One region of the Rhodococcus sp. 4CII genome, then DNA from elsewhere that is predicted to be linked to it. Evidence: riboswitches for the same ligand, from Rfam matches in the RefSeq annotation. Region 1 holds a riboswitch; the other holds the start of a gene.

Region 1 (7,507 bases):
TGCCGATCGGCGAGCCCAGCGGCATCACGGCGACACACCCGACATCCTCGAGCCTGCGGGCCAGCACCGGATCGTCGGTGGTGTACGGCAGGACGACGAACCCGTCGTCCACCAGTTGTTCTGCCGCGCTGACCAACTCGATGGCGTCGGGCATCAGGGTGCGTTCGTCGGCGATGACCTCGAGCTTCACCCAGTCGGTCTCGAGCGCCTCGCGGGCGAGTTGCGCCGTCAGCACAGCCTCGGCCGCACCGCGGCACCCCGCGGTATTGGGCAGCGGCGCGATGTCGAGCCTGCGCAGCAGGTCCAGCACGCCGGTGCCGCCCACGGCGTCCACGCGGCGCATCGCGACCGTGGTCAGCTCGGTGCCGGACGCCACGAGGGCCTCCTCGAGCACGGTGAGGTTGGCGGCGCCGCCGGTGCCCATGATCAATCGGGAACCGAACGTCCGTCCCGCGATGGTGAGGCCCTTCTGCAGGCCGACAGTCGCGTCAGCCACCCTGCACCGCCGTGAGGATCTCGATCTCCCAGCCCCGGACCACCAGTTCGTCCCACCGGGCGCGCGGGAACACCGCGCCGTTCACCGCCACTGCGATGCCTTTGGACGGCAGGTTCAGCGCCTCCAGCAGCCCGGCGACGGTCAGTGGTTCCGTGAACTCGTGGTCCTCACCGTTGACGCTGATGCCGATCGGCACCACTACTTGCTGCTCACTCATCTCTTACCTCGCTACCTTTTCGAAACGTTCGGGGTCGGCGGCTTTCGCCTCGACCAGTGCCGAGCCCTCCAACAGTGCCACCGTCGCGTCGGCGGTCACCGGAGTGAGCAGGATGCCGTTGCGGCCGTGCCCCGTCGCCACCACCACACGATCGGACACCCGGCCGATCAGAGGCAAATTGTCCGGGGTCATCGGGCGCAGACCCGCCGAGGCCTCGCGCAGTTCGTACTCGCCGATCGCCGGCATCAGCGCCTCGGCGTCCGCGATCAGGTCGCGGACACCCGCCACCGTGACCTGCGTGTCGTTGCCCGATTCGTACTGGGTGGCTCCGACGACGATGCCGTCGGCGCGCGGCACCAGATACGCGGGCCGGCCGTGGACGCTGCCACGGATGGTGCGTCCCGGCGCAGGGGTCACCCCGGGACGGGCACGCAACCGCAAAATCTCACCCTTCACCGGCCGGACCGGAAGTCCCGGCCACAGGGCCGGCGACGCGATGCCGGCGGTGACCACGATCTGGTCCGTCTCGAGCCGGTCGATGCTCTGCACGGCCTCACCGATCAGCTCCGCTCCCGCGTCCACGGCGCAGCGCCGCAACGCCTGCAGCAGCAGCCGGTTGTCGACAGCCAGTTCGTCGACGGCCAAGAGCCCCAACCGGACTCCGCGGCCCAGCATCGGTTCGAGTGCCCGGACCTCGGCGCGGTTCAGGATCTGCAGATCCCGCCCCTGCGCACCCACCCATTCCGCGATGGTCCGCAGGTCCTCGGCGTCCGCACCGTCCAGAGCGACGGTGAGCGAACTCTCCGACGTGAACAGGTCGACCCCGGCCCCGGCCTCGAGTTCCTTCCCGAATTCGGGCCACCGATCTAGCGATGCGCTCCCCAGTTCGAGGACGCTCTCCTCACCTGGCCAGCCCTCGGACAACGGGGCGAGCATTCCGCCCGCCACCCAGGACGCCCCCGAACCGATCGACGGGTCGTACAGCCGCACCGACCAGCCGTTGCGGGCTGCGCGCCACGCAATGGACAGGCCGATCACTCCGCCTCCGACGACGGACACCGATCTCGCCATTGACTCCACCTCACTTCCTGCGCCGGCATGATCCGGGTCAGGTATGACGGTCGGGCTCGGCGTGAGCCCCTCTCAGCCCCACGTTCCCCGGGACTCCCGTGTTGCACTTTCACCGTAGAGGCTACCGTCATGCCGTGACCACCACGCACCACAGCAACCTCACGGACCGTCGGCGCCGCCTCGGAGCGGCGCGCTTGTACCTGTGCACCGACGCCAGGCGCGAGAAGGGCGACCTGGCGCAGTTCGCCGAAGCCGCGCTGTCCGGTGGCGTCGACATCATCCAGCTCCGGGACAAGGGCTCGGCCGGCGAGAAAAAGTTCGGCACGATGGACGCCCGGGACGAACTCGCGGCGCTGTCGGTGCTCGCGGCCGCGGCCAGGCGGCACGGCGCGCTGCTCGCGGTGAACGACCGCGCCGACATGGCGCTGGCGGCCGGGGCGGACGTGCTGCACCTCGGTCAGGGTGACCTGCCCGTTCCGTACGCGCGGACCGTCGTCGGGTCCGACGTGCTGATCGGCCGCTCCACCCACAGCCGCGCGCAGGCCAGCCTCGCGGCCATCGAGGACGGCGTCGACTACTTCTGCACCGGGCCGGTGTGGGCCACACCCACCAAACCCGGCCGGACCGCGTCGGGCATCGATCTCGTGCGTTCGACCGCAGACTCCGCGACCAACCGCCCGTGGTTCGCGATCGGCGGCATCGACGAGGCCCGCGTACCGGAGATCCTCGCCGCCGGGGCGACCCGCATCGTGGTCGTACGCGCGATCACCGAGGCCCGCGACCCGCAGGCCGCCGCGCGCTCGCTGTCGGCCCTCCTGCAGCAGAACGCCTAGTTACGGCTGATCCAGCCAGCCCAGCACAGTCGCCGGCGTCAGGACGACGACGGTGGCCGGCAACTGTTCGACCAGCTCGGGGTCGGTGGCGACGACCGCCGTGACCGTGCCCAGCGTGGTGCCGTGGCCGACCGGTTCGGCGAGCAGGCCGACCGTGTCCGCCGACTCGAGCACTTCGATGCGCGGCAGCCACCCGTACATGCCGTCGGGCAGGCGCACCGTGCGGGGCAGCGCCTTCGACAGCTGCGGCAACGCACCGCGCTCTCCCAGCACGTCGTACCTCGCGAACAGCAGTCGCACCTCGGTGGTCCGCAGTCGCGGCCATCCCGCTTCGAATCCGGGGTGCAGGGGCAGGCCGGCGACGTCTGCCTCCCGTACCCAGCGCAGTTCGGTGCTCTCCCCGTTCGGGACCGTCGGCAGCGGGCGCTCGGCGTCGGCGATCACGGTGGTGTAACTCCAGCCGCTCGCCGCCTCCATGGTGACGACCTCGGTGCGGACGCGGATGGCCGCGCTGTCGATGCCTGCTTCCTCGTGCGCCTCACGAACCGCGGCGTGGGTGGTGGTCTCGTGACTGTCCCGGGCGCCGCCGGGCAACGCCCACGTCCCACCCTGGTGGCTCCACGCAGCCCGGTGCTGCAGCAGCACGGCCGGCGTCTCGTCCGGCAGCGGCGCCCGCAGCAACAACCCGGCCGCACCGTGCTTGCCCCAATGACGACTGCCGTCCGGCCCGGTTGCCCAGCCGTCACCGTCACCACGCATCGACTACCCCTGTCCGACCTGATGGGTCACCCTGCAGTTCTCTCACACTAACGGTTTCTCCCGGAACTGCCCGTCGGCAGCCGGGAACCGACTGCTGCTTATATGCTCCCCACCAAGGTGCGGCCGTGACACGGGAGGGGTGCGAGGTGGTTCTGCGTGAGGCACCGTCGATCGAACCCCACGGCAGCCGCGCATTGTCTGCCGCCGCGGACGACGACGTCGACCCCGCGGTGGCGCGCCGCAAGGAACTGCGCGCGTTCCTCGCGTCGACTCCCGCCAAACTCACCGCGCTCGGCGCCCTCCTGGTCCTGCTCACCCTCGTCGCCGGATTAGTGGCCGCATCCACCGTGAACGGCCGGGAAGCCACACTCGACAGCGTCCTCGCCGAGACCGAACCGCTGTCGTTCTCGGCGCAGAATCTGTACAGCGCCCTGTCGGTGGCAGATGCCGCGGCCACGACGGCGTTCATCTCCGGCGGTCTCGAACCGCCCGAACTCCGGGACACGTATTCGCAGGCGATCGGCACGGCGTCCGCCGACCTCGTGTACGCGTCGGGCGGACTCGCCGCGAGCGACGTCGACAGCCGGCGTCTGCTCGCCTCCATCTCCAGCGAGCTCAGCGTCTACTCGGGTCTCGTCGAAACCGCGCGGGCCAACAATCGCACCGGTCATCCCGTCGGTGCCGCCTATCTCAGCGAGGCGTCCACGCTGATGCAGACGAGCATGCTGCCGATGGCGCAGGAGTTGCACACCCTGCAGGAATCCGACGTCGCGGACACCCAGCGGGACTACTCGCGTCCGCCCTGGTTCGCGCTGATCCTGGTGCTGATCGCGCTCGTCGCGCTGGTCGTCGCCCAGGTCGTGCTCGCGAGACTCAGCCGGCGCACGTTCAATCTCGGACTGATGCTGGCGTCCGCGTGCACCGCGATCCTCCTGGTCTGGATGCTGGTGGCCGGGCTCGTCTCCTCCGTCGACACCAATCGCGCGCTCACCCAGGGCGCCCGTCCGATGCACGAGTTGACCGCGGCGCGCATCCTCGCCCAGCAGGCGCGCACCGAGGAGACGCTCAAACTGGTCCGCCGCGATTCGAACGGTGACTACGACGCCGTCTTCGAGGACAAGTCCGGCCGGCTCGACGCCGTCCTGTCGAACTACCCCCAGGAGACCGGAGCGGTCGGTCGCGACGAGGTGGCCCGGGCCCAGCAGGCATGGACCGGCTGGTCCTCGGCGCACGACCGGATGAACGAGATCCTCGCCCGCGGCGACTTCGTCTCGGCGGCGGCGGTGGCCATCGGGCCGGGACCCGCCGACTCCGCGGCCCAGTTCACCGCCGTCGACGACGCGCTGACCGACGGAATCGCGACCGCCCGCGACCATCTGCGATCCCACGTCGCCTCAGCGGCCCGCGTGCTGACCGCGCTCGGTTCGGGCGCCCTCGTGCTGACACTGATCGCGTTCGCCGGAATTATCATCGGGTTGTGGCCTCGGTTGCGGGAATACCAATGAGGCGGCGCCCGATCGTGCTGCTGCTTCTGGCGGTTGTGGTCCTGACCGGTGGGTGCGCCCAGTCGAGTCCGGAGCACGTCGGATCGCCGAGTGTCTCGTATACCGAACCCCCGTTGCCCGCGGCCGCGACGCCGGCCCCCGAGGCCGGCGCTGCGCCGCCGACTCCCGCCGAGGACTGCGGTGATCCCACGGCGAGCCTGCGTCCGTTCCCCGACGACTCCGCGACCCCGATGCCGACGGTCGACGCCATCCGCGCGCGGGGGCGTCTCGTCGTCGGCCTCGACACGGGCAGCAACCTGATGAGTTTCCGCGACCCCACCACCGGTGCCGTCGAGGGCTTCGACGTCGATGTCGCCCGGGAGATCTCGCGGGACCTGTTCGGCGATCCCGATCGGCTCGACTACCGCATCCTCACGTCGGCCAATCGGGAGAAGGCACTCCAGGAGTCGATGGTCGACATCGTGGCGAAGACGATGACCATCACCTGCGACCGCAAGGAACGGGTGGCGTTCTCGTCCGAGTACTTCGCGGCGCAGCAACGGGTGCTCGTCGTGAAGGGCTCACCCATCCACGGTGCCGCCGACCTCGACGGCAAACGGGTCTGCGTGGTCGCCGGCACCACGTCGCTGACACGGTTACGGCAGGTGGCGCCGAAGGCCGACATCCTGACGGTTCCCATGTGGTCGGATTGCCTGGTGGTCCTGCAACAACGACAGGTCGACGCGGTGACCACCGACGACACGATCCTCGCCGGCCTGGCATCCCAGGACCCGTACCTCGACATCGTCGGCGACAGCATGGGGGCCGAACCGTACGGCATCGGCATCACCAAGACGAACGACGACCTGGTGCGGTTCGTCAACGGCACCCTCGAACGCATCCGCCGCGACGGAACCTGGACCGAGATGTACGACCGATGGTTGTCGATGCTGGGACCGTCCCCCGGCCCACCGCCCGCCGTGTACCAGGACTGAGGGGACGTATGCCGCAGCATTCGAAGAATCCGGAGGCCACCAGCCCGGACATCGCCACCCAAGCCGCGGTCCGGGAGGCCGACGAAGGCCCGGCGACCCAGGCGGCGGTCCCCGCACCGGATGACGGCCCGGCCACGCAAGCGGCGCCCACGTCCCGGCCGTCCGGCGCGTCCGGCACCGGACGCTCGACGCGATCGCCCCGGACCCGTTCCGGGCAGCGCCTGCGACTCGGCGGGGGTCTCGTCGAGGTTCCCGTGGTGACGACACTCGACCCGGCCTCGGCGGTGATGACCGACCCGAAGGTCCCGGAGGGCAAGCGGTTCTGCTGGAAATGCAACAAGCCGGTCGGCCGCGCCGGGGCCACCTCCGAGAGTTCCGAGTTCGGCGTGTGCCCCTCGTGCGGGGCCACTTTCGACTTCCGGCCGCTCCTCGGCCGGAACGACCTCATCGGCGGCCAGTACGAGGTGCAGGGCTGCATCGCGCACGGCGGTCTCGGCTGGATCTATCTGGCCATCGATCGCAATGTCAGCGACCGCTGGGTGGTGCTCAAGGGCCTGTTGCACTTCGGCGACGCCGAAGCTCAGGCCGTGGCGGTGGCCGAACGGCAGTTCCTCGCCGAGGTGGCCCACCCGAGCATCGTGAAGATCTTCAATTTCGTGGAGCATCCCCGTGCGGACGGGACCCCGATGGGCTACATCGTCATGGAGTACGTGGGCGGTCATTCGCTGCGGGACGTCCTGTCGACGCACGCGCGACCCGAGCGGATGCCGATCGAGCAGGCCATCGCCTACGTGCTCGAAATCCTGCCCGCACTGGCGTATCTGCACTCCACCGGGCTGGTGTACAACGACCTCAAACCCGACAACGTGATGGTCACCGAGGACGCTCTCAAGTTGATCGACCTGGGCGCCGTCGCCGGTATCGAGGACTACGGTTACCTGTACGGCACGCCCGGGTATCAGGCTCCGGAGATCGTCCGGACCGGCCCCACCGTGGCCTCCGACATCTACACGGTGGGGCGCACACTCGCCGTGCTGACGCTCGACATGCCGTCCGACAAGGGCCGCTATCTCGATGGGATCCCGTCTCCCGAGGACGCGCCGCTCCTCGCCGAGTACGAGTTCTTTCACCGACTCCTGTTACGCGCCACCAACCCCGATCCGGCGCGGCGGTTCTCCTCGGCCGAGGAGATGGCAGGTCAGCTCACGGCCGTGTTGCGCGAGGTGCTCGCGCAGCAGACCGGCGAGGAACATCCCGGGCTGTCCACCGTGTTCAGCAAGCAGCGAACCACGTTCGGCACCGACGACGCGGTCGAGCAGACCGACGTCTACGTCGACGGCGTCGAACGGGACCGGAACCTCGACCCGCAGTCCGTCGCGCAGGCGTTGGCGGTGCCGCTGATCGACCCGGCCGATCCCAACGCCCCGCTCCTCGCCGCCGCGGTGCACAGCGAACCCCGGCAGACGCTGGATTCCATCCGGCACGCCCGGGAGAACGGGATCGAACGGGTCGTCGGCGACGCGGACGTGTCGTTCTCCCGGGAACTGACGCTCGCCGAGATCAAAGCGCACCTCGATCTCGGCGACGCCGACACCGCCCGCGAACTCCTCGCCGGTGTGCGGGAGGAGATGGGCGGCAACTGGCGCGTCGAC
Region 2 (7,507 bases), 260 kb from region 1:
CCGACGCGATGCTCCAACCGGGTCACCGACTGCGCGTGGACGTGTACGCGGGGAGCATTCCCCGGTATCTGCCGCTCGGACCGATGCTGGCCGACAGCGGGCTGAGACCGCAGCACGTCGCGTTGTCGCCGGACCGGCCGAGTTTCCTCAATCTGCCACTGGTCGGAAAGCAGGCGTGGTGACGGGTTCACGCCGCGCCCCGGCATCCGTAGGGTTGAAATCATGACCAAGTGGACAGCTTCGGACATCGTCGATCAGAGTGGCCGCACCTTCGTCGTCACGGGCGCCAACAGCGGTCTGGGGGAGGTGGCGGCGCGGGCACTCGGCCAGGCGGGGGCGCACGTCGTCCTGGCCTGTCGCAATACCCGCAAGGGAGAGGTGGTCGCGCGGTCGATCGGTGACAACGCCGAGGTGCGCCGTCTCGATCTCGCCGATCTCGCTTCCGTGCGGGAGTTCGCGGCGGGCATCGATGCCGTCGACGTGCTGGTGAACAACGCCGGCGTGATGGCGGTGCCGCAGCGCAGGACCGCCGACGGATTCGAAATGCAGATCGGCACGAACCATCTCGGGCACTTCGCGTTGACCGGGCTGCTGCTCGGCAAGATCACCGATCGGGTCGCCACGATGTCGAGTGCGGCGCATCAGGCGGGAACGATCCACCTCGACGACCTCAACTGGGAACACCGCAAGTACAACCGCTGGAGCGCGTACGGACAGTCGAAGCTCGCGAATCTGCTGTTCACGTACGAATTGCAGCGCAGGCTCGCCGCCGCGAAATCACGAGTCAAGGCGGTCGCCGCGCATCCCGGGTACGCCTCGACAAATCTGCAGGCGCACACCGAGTCCGTGCAGGACAAACTGATGGCGGTCGGTAACCGGATCTTCGCGCAGTCCGCGGAGATGGGGGCGCTGCCGATGCTGTACGCCGCGACCGCTCCCGACGTGATCGGCGGAAGTTACATCGGGCCGGACGGACTGTTCGAGCAGCGCGGCCACCCGAAAGTGGTGGGCTCCAACAAGAAGTCGCGGGACGAGCAGACCGCCGGGGCGCTGTGGTCCCTGTCGGAGAACCTGACGGGCGTCGAGTACAAGTTCGGGTGACCCGACGCCCGCGCAGGTGTCAGTCTTCGGTGACCTCGAGGGTGACGTCGATGTTGCCGCGGGTGGCGTTGGAATACGGGCACACCTGGTGCGCCTTCTCGGTCAGCTCGAGCGCTTGTGCCCGCGGCACGTGGGGAAGCGAGACCTCGAGGGTGACGGCGAGCCCGAATCCGCCGCCGTCCGTGGAGCCGATGCCGACACGGGCGCCGACGGCCGAGTCGACGACGTTCGCCTTCTCCTGACGGGCAACCAACTGGAGTGCGGAGTGGAAGCACGCCGCGTATCCGGCGGCGAACAGCTGCTCGGGGTTGGTGCCGTCGCCGGACCCACCCATCTCGGTGGGGATGGCCAGGTTCAGGTCGAGCCGGCCGTCCGACGTGCGCGCGCGGCCGTTGCGGCCTTCTCCGGTGGCAAGGGCTTCGGCGGTGTACACGATCTTCATGGTTACTTCTCTCCTGTAGGGGTGGGGAAACTGTGGAGCGATTCGGTGAGCCTCGACAGGGTGTCGCGGAGGGCGACGAGTTCGTCGACGTCCATTCCCGTCGAGTGAGCGAGCTGTGCGGGGATGCTCTCCGCGGCGGCGCGGAGACCCGCACCCTTCTCGGTGAGGTAGATCCCGACGCGGCGCTCGTCGGCCGACGAGCGCCGGCGTTCGACCAGGCCCAGGGCGTCGAGCCGCTTGAGGAGTGGCGACAGAGTGCCGGTGTCGAGGTCCAGGGCGTCGCAGATCTCGCGCACTCCGCGGCCGTCCTGTTCCCAGAGCACCAGCAGCACGAGGTACTGCGGGTAGGTCACTCCCAGCGAGTCGAGCATCGACCGGTATCTCGCCGTCATGGCCCGCGATGCCGAGTACAACGCGAAGCACACCTGGCGGTCGAGGGCGAGGTTGTCGGTCACCACCTAATGGTTGCACACAACTAGGTTGTGCACAACCATAATGGCCGGAACGGTGACTGGGCTTACACTGTTCGCCAGTGACACGGGGTGCTGCTCGGCGAGAGCCGGGCGGCTGAGAACACACCCGTCGAACCTGAACTGGGTAATGCCGGCGAAGGGATGTCGCGGAGACGGCCGTATTCGCCGCTTCGAATATCTCGTCGCCGACCGAACGGAAGGTGGCAGCATGCAGCTCGACAAGCAGATCGTCCTGGTGACCGGTGGTGGACGGGGCCTCGGCGCCGCCGTCGTGCGGTCGTTCGCGGCGCAGAACGCGCGGGTGATCGTGAACTACCGGAACAGCCGGGAGGCGGCCGAGGATCTCGCGGCTTCCCTGGGCGCAGACCGTGCGGTCGCGCTCCGGGCCGACGTCACGGATGCCGGACAGGTCGCCGCGCTGTTCGCCGCAGCCGAGGCGCACTTCGGCTCACCGGTGACCACGGTGATCAACAACGCGCTCGCCGACTTCTCCTTCAACGGCGACGCACGCGACAAGGCGGACGTCATCACGTGGGATGCGTTCGACGCGCAGTTGCGTGGCAGTGTGAAGGCGACCCTGCACACCACGCAGGCCGCGCTGCCGGGCATGCGTTCGCTCGGGTTCGGCCGGATCGTGAACATCGGGACCAACCTGTTCCAGAACCCCGTCGTCCCGTACCACGACTACACGGCCGCCAAGGCCGCGGCGCTGTCACTGACCCGCACCCTCGCCGCCGACCTCGGACCGGACGGCATCACCGTCAACATGGTCTCGGGCGGGCTGCTCCGCACCACCGACGCGAGTGCCGCTACTCCCGACGAGGTGTTCGACCTCATCGCGGCGAGCACGCCGCTGCAGCGGGTCACCACCCCGGACGAGTTCGCCGACGCGGTGCTGTTCTTCGCGTCCCCGTGGTCGCGTGCGGTGACCGGCCAGAACCTCGTCGTCGACGGTGGACTGGTCAAGGACTGACATGAGCGACACGAGGCAACTGCACTTCAACGCCTTCCTCTACAGTTGCGGCCACCACGGCGCGGCGTGGCGGCACCCCGCCTCGCAGGTGGAGCGACTCTGCGACATCACCTATTACGAGGAACTGGCGCAGACCGCGGAGCGGGGCTGCCTCGACGCGGTGTTCTTCGCCGACGGACATTCGGTGCGCGACCCCGCGACCGGGGGCATGTGGTTCCTCGAACCGCTCACCGCGCTGTCCGCGATGGCGCGGGCCACCGAGCGGGTTGGGCTGGTGACGACGGTGTCCACCACGTTCTACACCCCGTTCCACGCCGCCCGGATGCTGGCGTCGCTCGACCACATCAGTGGCGGCCGCGCCGGCTGGAACGTGGTGACGTCGATGTTCGACGCCGAGGCGCGCAATCACGCACTCGAGGAGATGCCGCCGCACGACGAGCGTTATTCGCGCGCTGCGGAATTCGTCGACGTGGCACTCGCACTGTGGGATTCGTGGGAGCCCGACGCGCTGGTGCTCGACCGGGACGGTGCCTTTGCGGATCCGGCGAAGGTGCGTCCGGTCGAGCACCGGGGCAAGCATTTCCTGGTGGACGGCCCGCTCACCGTGCCGCACTCGCCGCAGGGGCGTCCGGTGCTGTTCCAGGCGGGCGCGTCCGATCAGGGTCGCGACCTGGCCGCCCGGTGCGCCGAGGGCATCTACGCCGTCGCCTACGACCTCCCGGCCGCCCAGAACTACTACGCCGACGTGAAGCGCCGCATCCGCGCGGCGGGCCGCGACGCCGATGCGGTGACGGTGATGCCCGGCCTCGTGACCTACGTCGGCTCGACCACCGAGGAGGCGCACCGCAAGAAGGCGGAACTCGACGCGCTCCTCCCGGTCGAGCAGTCGCTGGCGCAGCTGTCGCTGTTCGTCCAGCAGGACTGCAGCGCCTGGGAATTGGACGCACCCGTTCCCGCGCTGCCGCCGCTGTCGGAATTCAGCGGACCGCAGGGCCGATACGACACGATCCTGCGGATCGTCGACAAGGACCGTCCCACCGTGCGGTCGCTGCTCGGCACGCTGGCTGCCGGGGGCGGGCACTGCACCATGATCGGCACCCCGGAGTCGATCGCCGACGAGATCGAGATGTGGTTCCGCCGCGGCGGGGCCGACGGGTTCAATCTGATGCCGCCGCTCTACCCCAGCGGCCTCGACGAGTTCGTCGACGAGGTGATCCCCGTCCTGCAGAAGCGGGGGCTGTTCCGCGCGCAGTATGAGACAGCGACCCTGCGTGACCATCTCCGGGGTCACCGCTAGTTGCCACCACAAAGAACACAACCTTCTCTACGAACGCAACCGTGACTGTGAGCGCCCTTCTCCCCGACACTTGCTGTAATCGCGATCACATCGCGACTCGAGCTCGGACGAGGAGTGGCAATGCTGGTAGCACTCGGCTTTCTGATGGTGGCCGTGTTCATGTTCTTGATCATGTCCAAACGGGCCACTCCCGTGGTCGGGTTGATCGCCGTCCCGGTCGCATTCGGCATCGCGGCCGGGGCGGGTCTCGGCATCGGCGACATGATCACCGACGGGATCAAGTCGCTGGCGCCGACCGCCGCGCTGCTGTTCTTCGCGATCATCTTCTTCGGGATCATGATCAACGTCGGCCTGTTCGATCCGCTGGTGAAACTGATCCTCCGGCTCGTCCGCAACGACCCCATGCGGCTCGTCGTCGGCACCGCGGTGCTCGCGATGGTGGTGTCGCTGGACGGTGACGGGTCGACGACGTTCATCATCGTGACGTCCGCGCTGCTGCCGCTGTACATGAAGCTGAAGGTCAGCCCCGTGGTGCTCACGGTGGTCGCCGGCCTGGCCAACGGTGCGATGAACATCGTTCCCTGGGGCGGACCGACGGTCCGGGCCGCCTCGGCGCTGGGCATCTCGCCGTCCGACGTGTTCGTCCCGATGATCCCCTCACTGGTGGTCGGACTGGTCGTCGTACTGCTGTTCGCCGTTCAGCTCGGCTACAGCGAACGCCGTCGCATCGGCACGCTCGAACTCACCGACGAGCGCCTCCTCGTCTCCGCCGGCTCCAGCCTTCGGCGGGCCGCGACCGGCTTCGGCGGTAACGGCGACGCACCCCGCACCGGCGGCGGTTCCGGCGACGACGGCGAAGGATTCGTCGACGGTCTCGACCCCGAGCGGGCCACGCTGCGACCGAAGCTGTTGTGGTTCAACGCGCTCGTGACGGTGGCGCTGCTCGTCGTGCTCGTGATGGACGTCCTGCCGATTCCGGTGCTGTTCATGGTGGCCGCCGCCATCGCGCTGACGGTGAACTTCCCTCGCGTCAAGGAACAGCAGGAAGCGATCACCCGGCACTCGTCGAGCATCGTCTCGGTGGTCGCGATGGTGTTCGCCGCAGCCGTTCTCACCGGCGTGTTCCAGGGCACCGGGATGGTCGAGGCCATGGCGCAGTGGCTGCTGGAGATCATTCCGTCCGCACTCGGACCGCACCTGGCCGTCATCACCGGCATCCTGAGCCTGCCGTTCACGTTCTTCATGAGCAACGACGCCTTCTACTTCGGCGTGATGCCCGTGCTCGCCGAGACGGCATCCACGTACGGCATCGAGCCGGTCGAGATGGCCCGCGCCTCCATCACCGGCCAGACGTTCCACATGCAGAGCCCCCTCGTCCCGGCCATCCTCCTGCTCGTGACCCTCGCGGGTGTTCCGCTGGCGGACCATCACAAGAAGGTGCTGTGGCGCGCGGCGCTGGTGTCGCTGTCGATGCTGGTGATCGGTGTGGTCCTGGGGCAGATCCCCTGGTGACCTAGTCGTCCGTGTTCGTGTCGGTGTCGGTGGCGGGCCCCTCAGGGGTCGCGCCACCTTCGCTGCTCCAGTCGGCGCCCGAACCCTTGTCGTCCTCGGAGGGATCGGACATCACGTCCTTGTCGGCGCCCGAGGCCCCGCTGTCGGTGCTCGTGGTCTTCGGTCCGGAAGCGTCCTTCGGTGTCATCTCCCGCGAGTACCCGGAATATGGGGCGTTCCAATCCGAAACCCGGTCAGGGATTGGCAGGTGAACGATACTTCGACGTAGTGTTCCCCGGGTTATCGACGATGAAGGAGTGGAACTGTGGCGCGCAAAGTTGTTGTCGAACGCATCGACGACATCGACGGAACTCCGATCAAGAACGGTAAAGGGGAGACCATTCCGTTCTCGGTCGACGGCGTCGACTACGAGATCGATCTGAAGCTCAAGAACGCCAGAGAATTCCACAAGACTCTCGACTACTACATCGAGCACGCAACGCGAGTCGGGGGACGGAAGCGCCGATCGGCCCCCGCGGTGGTTCCGCCGCAGGGACGTCAGAAGGCCAAGGACATTCGGGAATGGGCCACGTCGGAGGGCTACGAGTTGTCCGCGCGGGGTCGTATCCCGGCCCAGATCGAGGAAGCGTACAACGCAGCGCACTGAATCCCCGGACAACCGCGTCCCGGCCCCCCCGCGGGTGGCCGGGACGCGGTTGTTCCCGTCAGTATCGTCGCGCGGCGTGAAACGACATGGAATTCATGGGTACTCGTGCGACCGGCCGGCCCGGGGCGGGCGCGTGGACGACGGTGTCGTCGCCCGCATAGATTCCCGCGTGGCCGCCCCCGTAGAACAGGACGACGTCACCGGGTTGCAGATTGCCCACGTCCACGGCCGTTCCGTGTTCGAGTTGCTCGTAGGTGGTACGCGGAACGGATACTCCCGCCTGCCGGTACGCCCACTGGACGAGGCCGGAACTGTCGAAGGCGCGGTGGTCGCCCGCTCCGAGTGCGCAGGGGATGCCGATTCTGGTGACGGCGGCGTGGAGCGCATCGCGTCCCGGCCGTACCGGATCGGCGCGGAACGTCTGGACCAGCTGGTATCTGTGGCTTCCGGGGTGGGGGTTCATGCCGTCGGTACTCCAGTGCGCTCGGTGGGTGTCGCGTCGTCGGCGCGGCCTGGTTACAGCGTGGTCCGCGCGCGGCCCGGGCACACCGGCCGAATGGCCTGGATACGTGCCTGTGTTCCGTACACCTGGCACGGATTGGACGGCCGAGAAGAAAACCATTCGATCTGGTCGGTTTGGTACTCGCGAGTACTGCGGGCTCCTCGTAACGTCGCACAGGTAATCATTGTGCAAAGGGGAGTGGTCCGCTACGTCCTGTGGGCTGGGGTGAAGGAAGGCGGACGATGAGGATCCGACAAACGGTCAACTGCGCTTTCGGAGTCGCACGTCTGGCGTTCGACGCGGGAGCGGCCCTCCTGTCCGTTGTCGTGGCGGTACCGATCGCCTTCGCCGCGGGCGAGGCGCGATCGATGGCCCACACGGCACGTGGCGACATCACCCCCGCCCCCGGAACGTCGGACGGGGAGCATGTGCACGACCTGGGGACAGTCGTCGAATTGACGTAGTCGCCGCAGCCGCGGTGACGTCGATCGTTCACCGCGGTGTGTTATCCAGGTCGGATGAGTGCGTCACCGAGCGACCCGCCCGTGGGGGCGACCCTGT

The links. Region 1 has a riboswitch for thiamine pyrophosphate ahead of thiO (glycine oxidase ThiO). Riboswitches for the same ligand answer to the same signal wherever they lie in the genome.
Region 2: linked by a shared signal. The riboswitch ahead of H0B43_RS24495 (3-oxoacyl-ACP reductase) and the one ahead of thiO (glycine oxidase ThiO) in region 1 are both predicted to bind thiamine pyrophosphate.

What each region holds. Positions count from the first base shown of each region.
Region 1 covers NZ_JACCFE010000002.1:5,399,374-5,406,880, reverse strand. Annotated here, with positions in the region: gene H0B43_RS25700 (thiazole synthase) at 1-496, opposite strand, end outside; gene thiS (sulfur carrier protein ThiS) at 489-713, opposite strand; gene thiO (glycine oxidase ThiO) at 717-1,784, opposite strand; TPP riboswitch at 1,782-1,894, opposite strand; gene thiE (thiamine phosphate synthase) at 1,919-2,617, shown strand; gene H0B43_RS25680 (NUDIX hydrolase) at 2,618-3,376, opposite strand; gene H0B43_RS25675 (hypothetical protein) at 3,502-4,881, shown strand; gene H0B43_RS25670 (glutamate ABC transporter substrate-binding protein) at 4,878-5,855, shown strand; gene H0B43_RS25665 (serine/threonine-protein kinase) at 5,864-7,507, shown strand, end outside.
Region 2 covers NZ_JACCFE010000002.1:5,135,820-5,143,326, forward strand. Annotated here, with positions in the region: gene H0B43_RS24475 (CocE/NonD family hydrolase) at 1-182, shown strand, start outside; gene H0B43_RS24480 (oxidoreductase) at 223-1,101, shown strand; gene H0B43_RS24485 (organic hydroperoxide resistance protein) at 1,121-1,543, opposite strand; gene H0B43_RS24490 (MarR family winged helix-turn-helix transcriptional regulator) at 1,546-1,998, opposite strand; TPP riboswitch at 2,072-2,175, shown strand; gene H0B43_RS24495 (3-oxoacyl-ACP reductase) at 2,225-2,989, shown strand; gene H0B43_RS24500 (LLM class flavin-dependent oxidoreductase) at 2,991-4,286, shown strand; gene H0B43_RS24505 (CitMHS family transporter) at 4,371-5,798, shown strand; gene H0B43_RS24510 (hypothetical protein) at 5,800-5,985, opposite strand; gene H0B43_RS24515 (Lsr2 family protein) at 6,103-6,444, shown strand; gene H0B43_RS24520 (C40 family peptidase) at 6,503-6,907, opposite strand; gene H0B43_RS24525 (hypothetical protein) at 7,189-7,410, shown strand; gene H0B43_RS24530 (MurR/RpiR family transcriptional regulator) at 7,465-7,507, shown strand, end outside.